One region of the Fictibacillus sp. b24 genome, then DNA from elsewhere that is predicted to be linked to it. Evidence: riboswitches for the same ligand, from Rfam matches in the RefSeq annotation. Region 1 holds a riboswitch; each other region holds the start of a gene.
The links. Region 1 has a riboswitch for lysine ahead of QUF49_RS04955 (Na+/H+ antiporter NhaC family protein). Riboswitches for the same ligand answer to the same signal wherever they lie in the genome.

Region 1 (3,228 bases):
ATAATCGTCCAAGCAAAAAGTAAGATCGTTACAGCACCAATCATGGATTGAACACCGCGTCCAAGTCCTTTTCCTAGTGAAGCAGCTCCCATTTTTTTAGGCAGAAAGAACAGAATCGCTGCCGCCAATCCAATTAAACCACCATATAATAATGATTTAGGTACATCTGTATTTTCAAAGATAGATAAAAGAGTGACAGCCGTTGGTTCTTCAAGGCCTTTAACATTTTGAATACCCGTGTAGATCATAAATCCAACTGTTGAAACAATTAAAAGAACGATCGGCCAAACAAGATCTCCAACTTTTCCTTTATCGCTTTCTTCAAGTTTGATTCCTTCACCAATAGCTGCTTTTTTCTCAGGATCAATAACTTCACCTGTTGCAAAAGCATGTTCTTCATGTTTTCTCATCGGTCCAAAATCAAGTTGAAAATAAGCAACCGCAAACACAAGAATAAGTGCAAAAACTGCATAAAAATTCATAGGGATCATTTGTATAAAAGCACTGAACGCAGACATGTTTGTGATCTCATGTGTAGCAAAAATCGTACCGATAATCCCGATAATGTAAGCTCCCCAACTAGACACTGGCGAGATTACACATACAGGAGCAGCAGTAGAATCTAAATAATAAGCGAGTTTCGCCCTTGAAATACGGTGGCGATCTGTAATCGGTCTGCTTACATTTCCTACAGCAAGTGAATTAAAGTAATCATCAATAAAAATAACTAGTCCAAAAACAACCGTTAAAAGCTGTGCACCTCTTCTTGTTTTCACTCTGGAAATTGCCCATTCACCAAAAGCTCGGCTTCCCCCAGCTAAAGAGATAATGCTCGTCATCATTCCTAAGATCAATAGAAACAGCAGGATATATACATTCCATTCATTTAATGCTCCGTCAGACACGAAATGCCCTTTTACAATCGTTCCAATTTCCTTTAATGTAGCACCAATATTAAAATCGTGAAGCAATAGTGCTCCCGCTACAATTCCAGCCCCTAAAGAGATCAATACTCTTCGTGTTAAAACAACCATTAAAATGGCCAAAACGGGCGGTATTAATGAATAAATCGAATTCTCAAATTCCATGATGTTCCTCCTTCTTTTCATTAGCCATCGATTTTTGAGGAGTGTTTACAGGACGTTGAGGAAAAAAAGACAAAATAAAAAGCGATTAATAGACAAGGAAATAACCCGCTATCAATCACTTAAGTAATTTATGGTTTTCCTCATCGATCAGTAGTCCTCCACTGCTTTTAATTCCCAAGCAGTGACAGTTTTACACTTTTTCAGTGTAAACCCAGCAAAAGTGAACAGACGGTTTACATTTTGCTTCGGCGGAAGTTCCTTTTCTTTTTCTTCACAGACGTCACTCTCTGAAAAAGTACTTATAAAATCCGCTCCTCTACCCCATCGGTGATAGGCTTAAAGACATATAAAATTTTAAATTCAATTCTCATTATAACAAAGTTGTATAAATGGTCAACCCAAATGAATACTGTTAAATTCAGGAATATCCTACTCTGCCGCTTCCTCATCACCCGATTCTTCTGACGAGCTCTCCTCCGGGATATCCAGCTCATTATCGTCTTTAGGCTTTTCCTTTAAATCAGGAGTGATCGGAACAGTAGGCTGAATCGGATCTCCGGACTGGTTGTAGTAAACAGGTACCTCTCCTTTTATGAATTGAGCCGTAATCTTAATCGGTCTTTTTACTACCGTTGTTTCCGTTGCAAAAGGAATAACAATCCTCGTTTTGACAGTTACCACAATATCAATATTAATCCATGTATTATTGATACCGGAATTCTCGATTTTTTCTTCAATATCCGTGTTTGCTTCACCAATGAGCATGAATTTTATTGGAATTTTAGGACCTAAGTTTGCAAGTAAGGAGTTTCTCGTTGCTTGCCCTAGCGGAATTTCCATAATGACACCTGGTTCATTTTTATATGCTGTTATCCCTAATTCTTCGTTGCTTATTACTTCATGTGCTTTACCTTCTTCAATTTCCTTGAGGTATTTTTGAACCACTTTCTGTGATTGATTGGCAACCCTGTTAACTACGCTCTGATTAATGCCTGCAAACACGACATTTCCTTCCGTATCGGTCTTATATTCAATAATATCATCCATCTCTGAAGGACCTAATATTTCATTATCAATTGCTTCACTTATCGCTAGTGCTGCTATTTCTTCCGTCTTCTTTTGAGCGATGAGCATAAGCGTAGGTTCAATGCCTCTGTTCACAAGCCAAAGTCCTTGTATGGTTATAAAAGTAAAAAGAATAAATGAGATCAGCAGTACAAACCGGAATGGAAGCGGCCCTTTTCGGAGTTTCATTTTTCGACGTTTAAGCAAAAGGTAACCCCCCTTTATCTACATATACATATGTATGCAGACAAGAGGGGGGCTCATTCAAACTTTATGGTTTAATTTTTTTCGAACACAACGAAGTCATGTGCATATTTGTTTTTTTCATCAAGAATTCCTGGCTTACGTGAGACTTCACGCCACTCATCTCGATTGATTTCTGGAAAGTAAGTATCCGCATCAAAGGTATGGTGAATTTCAGTCACATATAGGCGATCAGCTACAGGCATAAACAATTTAAAAATCTCCGTTCCACCGATTACACACAATTCTTCGGCATCTTTCTTCAATACATCGTCTACAGAATGTACAATCGTTGTTCCTTCAGCTTGATAATTGTCATCTCTCGTTACCACTATATTTTCGCGGCCAGGTAAAGGCTTGCCGATGGATTCGTACGTTTTACGACCCATGACGATTGGTTTCCCCATCGTTACATTTTTAAAATGCTTAAGGTCGTTCGGCAGATACCACGGAAGATCATTGTCTTTCCCAATGGCCCGATTCTCATCCATTGCAACGACAAAAGAAATCATACGCTCACCACGCCTTTGATATGAGGATGTGCTTCATAGTCAACCAGTTCAAAGTCATCGTAAGTAAAATCAAAAATGTTCGTCACATTGGGGTTCAACTTCATTTTAGGAAGCGGCTTCGGCTCACGAGTCAACTGCAGTTCTACTTGTTCGAGATGGTTGGAGTAAATATGTGCATCACCAACCGTATGAACGAACTCGCCTGGCTTAAGACCCGTTACTTGGGCTACCATCATTGTAAGTAGTGCATAAGACGCGATATTAAACGGCACACCTAGGAAGCTGTCAGCTGAGCGCTGATAGAGCTGACAAGATAGCTT
Region 2 (3,228 bases), 670 kb from region 1:
TATATACAGGACGTTGCAGATCCAGGGCTCGTTGATCTGATAAGAAAAGAAATCAGCTCTATAGAGATCGACGGGATACCGATGGCGGATAAAACGATCGAAGAATTTATTGTTAAACAAGGCTGGAATCCGTTTCCCTTAGTCCGGTATACAGAGCGGCCTGACGTTGCAGCTCAGCATTTAATGGAAGGGCATGTATTGATTATCACGGATACATCACCGAGCGTTATTATTACCCCTACGACACTCTTTCATCATGTGCAGCATGCAGAAGAGTTTAGGCAAACTCCATTTATCGGTGCTTTTTTAAGATGGACACGTTTTACTGGGATGCTCGCTTCTGTCTTTTTAGTTCCGATGTGGCTCTTGTTTTCAATGGAAAAAGAGCTGCTGCCGCCTTTTATTGATTTTATTGGACCAAATAAAACAACCAACATCCCATTATTTTTACAGATCATCTTTGCGGAAATTGGGATTGATATCTTGAGGCTTGCCGCCATTCATACACCTAGTGCCCTTTCGACTGCTATGGGTCTGATCGCAGCAGTATTGATCGGCCAGATTGCGATTGACGTTGGCTTGTTCGTTCCAGAAGTTATCTTGTATGTAGCAATTGCTGCGATCGGATCGTTTTCAACTCCAAGCTACGAGCTCAGTATCGCCAATAAAGTGCTGCGGCTCTTCTTAATTGCAATGGTGATGCTCTTTAAAGTCCCGGGGTTTATAATCGGGTTTACGATTATGATTTTATACATGGCAACCATTAAGAACTTGAACACACCATACTTATGGCCGCTCTTACCGTTTAATCCGAAAGCGTTTCTGCAGATTGTCGTTCGGATAGCCGTTCCGCTCTCTAAAGTGCGACCGAGCATCGTGCATCCGCAAAACACAAAAAAACAGCCAACTAATTAATCTGTCCCTTGCTGATTGTTGAAAATTGTGTTAAATTCATAACTAATTATATATGCCTCATATGAGGTAGAGGCGCAAAACGAATGAGTAGCATATGGAGTTTGTGGATGACGATGAAATATGTTGAAAGGTCAATTTGCCGAAGTGTAAAAAGAGCTCCATCTCTTTTTATGCTGGGCCGCTGCTGAAGAAGCAACGGACTGTCACTACAGCAGTAGTGGAGAGCTATTCCGACATGAGGGTACGGTTATGACAGCCTGCCTTAGTTGCGGCTGTCTTTTGTATTTGTCGGGATTGAATTCTCTATCAACAACGAGAGGGGATTTTTTGTGAATTTACACGGTACAGCACAGATCGGACAAAATCATCATTTATGGATAGGTGGTACAGATACGGTTGAACTTGCAAAAAAATACGGAACACCACTTTATCTGTACGATGTATCTTTGATAAAGAATAGAGCAAGAGGTTTTAAGAGAGCATTCGAAGAAAAAGGTGTGGGCTACCAAGTCGCGTACGCCTCTAAAGCGTTCTCCTCCATCGCCATGTTTCAGCTGATCGAACAAGAAGGATTAAGTCTCGATGTAGTTTCAGGCGGAGAGCTTTACACTGCCCTTCAAGCAGAGTTTCCCGCAGAACGAATTCATTTTCATGGAAACAATAAAAGCTATGAAGAGTTAGAGTTTGCACTTAATGCTGGAGTAGGATGTATTGTAGTTGACAACTTTTTTGAGATCTCATTACTAAAAATGTTAAGCAGCAAACTCAATAAAAAAGTGAATGTTTTATTGCGGCTCACTCCAGGCATTGAAGCACATACACATGATTACATCATTACAGGCCAGGAGGATTCTAAATTTGGTTTTGATTTAGGGAACGGCCAAGCTGATAAGGCGCTGCAGGAAGTTCTTGATTATGAAGGTTTTCAAGTATTAGGGGTTCATTGTCATATCGGTTCTCAAATCTTTGAAACAGATGGTTTTACTTTAGCGATCGAGAAGTTATTTGGGCACTTTAAGAAATGGGAAGAGAGCTTCAACTATTTTCCAGAAGTCGTTAACCTTGGTGGAGGTTTTGGTATTCAATATACTTCTGAAGACACACCGCTTGCACCAGAACAGTATGTCACGGCTATGATTGAAGAAGTGAGCAAACAGATGAACCGTTTTGAAGGAAGAGGTTTACCTGAGTTGTGGATTGAACCGGGCCGGTCGCTTGTAGGTGACGCAGGAACAACGATCTATTCGATCGGATCGCAAAAAGAGATTGAAGGTGTTAGACATTATGTTTCTGTTGACGGCGGAATGACCGATAACATTCGCCCTGCACTCTATCAGGCAAAATATGAAGCTTATGTTGCAAACAAAATGAACGAAAAGCCTGCACAAACCGTATCCATCGCAGGGAAATGCTGTGAGAGCGGAGATATGCTGATCTGGGATATCGAGCTGCCGAAAGTAACGGATAACGATTATTTAGCAGTATCATGTACCGGAGCATATGGATACAGCATGGCGAGCAATTATAACCGCATTCAACGACCTGCCGTTGTGTTTGTTGAGAACGGCGAGGAACAACTTGTAGTGAAACGGGAAACATATGAAGACCTCATTAAGAATGATGTCCCATTAAAAACAAATGTTTTTGTGTAAATTAGTTTACGGAGCAGTCATTTAACCGTACAATGGTAGTTGTAATGAAGTTGAAGGAGGCCTGTTTTTTATGAAAAAAGGTTCGATTGAATTTGAAAATGGCGAAAAAATACTTTTTGATTTGTTCCAAGAAGAAGCACCTGGAACAGTAGAAAACTTTGAAAAACTTGCAAACGAAGGGTTTTATAACGGTGTAACTTTCCACCGTGTTATCCCTGGTTTCGTAGCTCAAGGTGGAGACCCTACGGGAACTGGAGCTGGAGGCCCTGGTTATTCAATCCCTTGTGAAACAGAAGGAAACCCGCATAAGCACGTAGCTGGTTCTCTATCAATGGCACATGCTGGCCGTGATACAGGCGGAAGCCAATTCTTTATCGTACATGAGCCACAGCCGCACTTGAACGGTGTTCACACAGTTTTCGGACAAGTTACCGAAGGCATGGAAACAGTACTTCGCATTAAACAAGGCGATGTAATGAAAGAAGTTAAAGTTTGGGAAGAATAATTTTCTAAAATGAAGAAAGCTCCGGAAATAATCCGGAGCTTTTTTATATTTATGTCGACTCGTCAATATATGATTAAAATTAGTCAAATTAATCATTAAACTCGTCAAAATAATCAATGAACTCGTCAAATTAATTATGAAATTGGCTGAATGAAA
Region 3 (3,228 bases), 300 kb from region 1:
TGTACTGGAACACGTGCATCCAATTCAAATATATCATGCAGCGTTTCAATAGACTTAATCATATCTTGTTGTTTAACAACGGTTGAAACCTTAATTTCTGATGTGCTTACCATCTTAATCATAATATCTTTATCTGACAAAGCTTTAAACATTTTAGCAGCTACACCAGGATTAGAAATCATTCCTGATCCTACAATAGAAACTTTAGCAAGCTCCCCTTCATAACTAATGGATTCAAATCCTAATTGTTCTTGATGAGCAGCAAGTACTTCCTGTGTTTCTGATAAAGAGCTCGATTCTATCGAAAATGAAATATTTGTTTTTTCTTCATTTAATACATTTTGAATGATAATATCTACATTAATTCCGTTTGAAGCAAGTATTGTAAACAGTTCCGCTAATGCATGGATCTCATTAGGAATCGCTGAAACTGTGATTTTCGTTATATTCCCTTCAAATGCCAAACCTCTTACCATTAAGTTTTGTTCCATTGATGCTTCCTCCTCTACTAACGTTCCGCGTTCTTCACTCATACTCGATCTAACTTCTAACGAAATGGAATAGTTTTTCGCGAACTCTACTGCTCTAGGGTGCAGAACTCCTGCTCCAAGGTTCGCCATTTCCAGCATCTCATCATAAGAGATAGAAGGTATTTTTCTTGCTGATTTTACTACTCGAGGATCGGTCGTATAAACGCCAGTAACATCTGTATAGATATCACATCGGTCAGCTTTCAATGCTGCTGCTAATGCAACGGCTGTAGTGTCCGATCCGCCTCTTCCAAGAGTAGCTATATCTTTTGTCTCAGAGATCAGCCCTTGGAAACCAGCTACAACAACAATGTTTCCTTCCTTTAGCAAACCGTTTATTCTTTCGGAATCTATGTCTAGTATCCTAGCATTCGAAAAAGCATTTTCTGTTTGAATCCCAGCTTGCCAGCCTGTTAAGGATTGAGCTTTGTATCCTTCATGATGAAGAGCCATCGTTAATAGTGCAATCGTAACTTGTTCTCCTGTAGTAAGAAGCATATCCATTTCACGCTTGGAAGGATTACGATTGATTTCTCCAGCCAGTCTTACAAGCTCATCTGTTGTTTTACCCATTGCAGATACGACAACAACGACTTCATTCCCGCCATCAACTTCATGGATGATCCGTTTTGCAACATTTTGTATCCGCTCAACTGAACCAACACTTGTACCGCCAAATTTTTGTACGATTCTCCCCATGATTCTCTAATTCCCTTCTTGTTGTAATAATCTATCTCTTTTAATAGAAAACTTTGTTGACGTTCAATCTATTCACGTCTACTTAGTTGCACTAATACTCTCAACAATAACTTTCACCAGCAGATAATCGATCATGCGGGAAAAGTTATATTATTCTGAAAGTAAAAACAAAAAAAGCAACAATAAGGAAAAAACCTTATTGTTGCTATTATCCGCAGCAAGCCAAGTTTGTTTCCCCTAGTGAGATAGTCCTCCACACAAATCCTGGGGGGACTTGTGTGACAGCTCTGTATTTATTCAATACAGGTCCAGCATAAAAGGCTAGAAGTCCTTTTACACTTCGGCAAGAATCCCCTTTCCTCCATCATCTTAAGAGCTTCTTCTCTTCAGATGGTCTACTATTGGTTCCTGCTCCTCTACCATCACTTCATTCGAAGCATGGCATTATTTATAAAGTTGGATTCATTTTAACAAAGTTATTCTTTAACTGCAACTACTCATTTGATAAAAAGGCTTTTGTAATGAGTTCAGCAACAGGTTTAGGCACTCCAGCTTCTTGTATCTCTTCGACAGACGCTTCCTTTAGTTTTTTCAACGAACCAAAATGGCGAAGAAGCATCTTCTTTCTTTTATCCCCAATCCCCGCTATATTATCTAATGTGGACTCAAACATACTTTTAGAACGTACTTTACGATGAAACGAGATTGCAAATCGATGCACTTCATCCTGAATACGCTGCAAAAGATAAAATTCCTGGCTGTTTCGCGGCAAGTGGATCATTTCTGGAGGGTCACCTATCCATAGTTGTGACGTTCTATGTTTGTCATCCTTCGACAGTCCTGCAACAGGTATAAAAAGATTGAGCTCATTTTCTAAAACATCCTGAGCGGCTGAAATCTGACCTTTACCTCCATCAATAAGAATCAAACTTGGAAATTCCCCTTCTTCCCTTAATACTCTTGTGTATCTTCTTCTGACGACTTCTTTCATGGAAGCATAATCATCAGGACCTTCCACCGATTTGATCTTATATTTTCTATAATCTTTCTTATATGGTTTTCCATCTACAAAAACCACCATCGCCGAAACAGGATCTGTTCCATGAATATTGGAGTTATCAAACGCTTCTATTCGATATGGTGGAGCTACACCCATTCTCTCACCCAGGTTCTCTACTGCTTTTATTGTTCTAGCTTCATCCTGTTCAATCAAAGCAAATTTTTCGTTAAGAGCAAGGGTCGCATTTTTAGTCGCTAATTCAACTAGCTCTTTCTTCTGGCCTTTTTTTGGCTGAAGAACTTTTACTTGAAGAAGCTCTGAAACGAGTTCAGCGTCAACTTCTTGCGGAAGCAGAATCTCTTTAGGCAGCAGATGATTTTTTTGCAGATAAAACTGACCAATAAATGTAAGTAGATCCTCGTGAGCCTCTCCGTAAAAAGGAAAAACTGAAATATCTCTAGCGATCACTTTACCTTGACGGATAAAAAAGACTTGAACACACATCCAGCCTTTATCAAAGTGATAGCCAAAGACATCCCGATCCACTAGATCTGCTGTCATCATCTTCTGCTTTTCCATTACAGCTTCTATGTGCTGAATCTGATCGCGAAGTTCTTTTGCTCTTTCAAAATTTAGGGCTTCAGACGCTTCAAGCATCTTTTCAGATAACTGGCTTTTCACATCTTGATATCCGCCATTGAGAAACTTCACAATGCCTTCTACCATCTTCTTGTTTTCTTGTTCTGTAATATCGTAAACACACGGCCCTAAACATTGACCAATGTGATAGTACAAACACACTCGTTTAGGCATCGTGTCGCATTTTCTTAGTGGAAAAATACGGTCTAACAGTTTTTTCGTTTCTTGGGCCGCATATGCATTTACAAACGGTCCAAAATATTTGCCGCCATCTTTTTTTATTTTCCTTGTGTATAATAGTCTTGGCTGTTTTTCAGAAGTAATTTTTAAATATGGATAGCTTTTATCATCTTTCAGCAT

Region 2: linked by a shared signal. The riboswitch ahead of lysA (diaminopimelate decarboxylase) and the one ahead of QUF49_RS04955 (Na+/H+ antiporter NhaC family protein) in region 1 are both predicted to bind lysine.
Region 3: linked by a shared signal. The riboswitch ahead of QUF49_RS06555 (aspartate kinase) and the one ahead of QUF49_RS04955 (Na+/H+ antiporter NhaC family protein) in region 1 are both predicted to bind lysine.

The regions. Positions count from the first base shown of each region.
Region 1 is NZ_JAUCES010000005.1:991,436-994,663, reverse strand. Features, by position in the region: gene QUF49_RS04955 (Na+/H+ antiporter NhaC family protein) at 1-1,088, opposite strand, end outside; lysine riboswitch at 1,232-1,415, opposite strand; gene yunB (sporulation protein YunB) at 1,518-2,360, opposite strand; gene QUF49_RS04945 (dihydrofolate reductase) at 2,432-2,908, opposite strand; gene QUF49_RS04940 (thymidylate synthase) at 2,905-3,228, opposite strand, start outside.
Region 2 is NZ_JAUCES010000005.1:1,664,172-1,667,399, forward strand. Features, by position in the region: gene QUF49_RS08585 (spore germination protein) at 1-915, shown strand, start outside; lysine riboswitch at 975-1,151, shown strand; gene lysA (diaminopimelate decarboxylase) at 1,245-2,567, shown strand; gene QUF49_RS08595 (peptidylprolyl isomerase) at 2,638-3,072, shown strand.
Region 3 is NZ_JAUCES010000005.1:1,293,911-1,297,138, reverse strand. Features, by position in the region: gene QUF49_RS06555 (aspartate kinase) at 1-1,229, opposite strand, end outside; lysine riboswitch at 1,468-1,656, opposite strand; gene uvrC (excinuclease ABC subunit UvrC) at 1,723-3,228, opposite strand, start outside.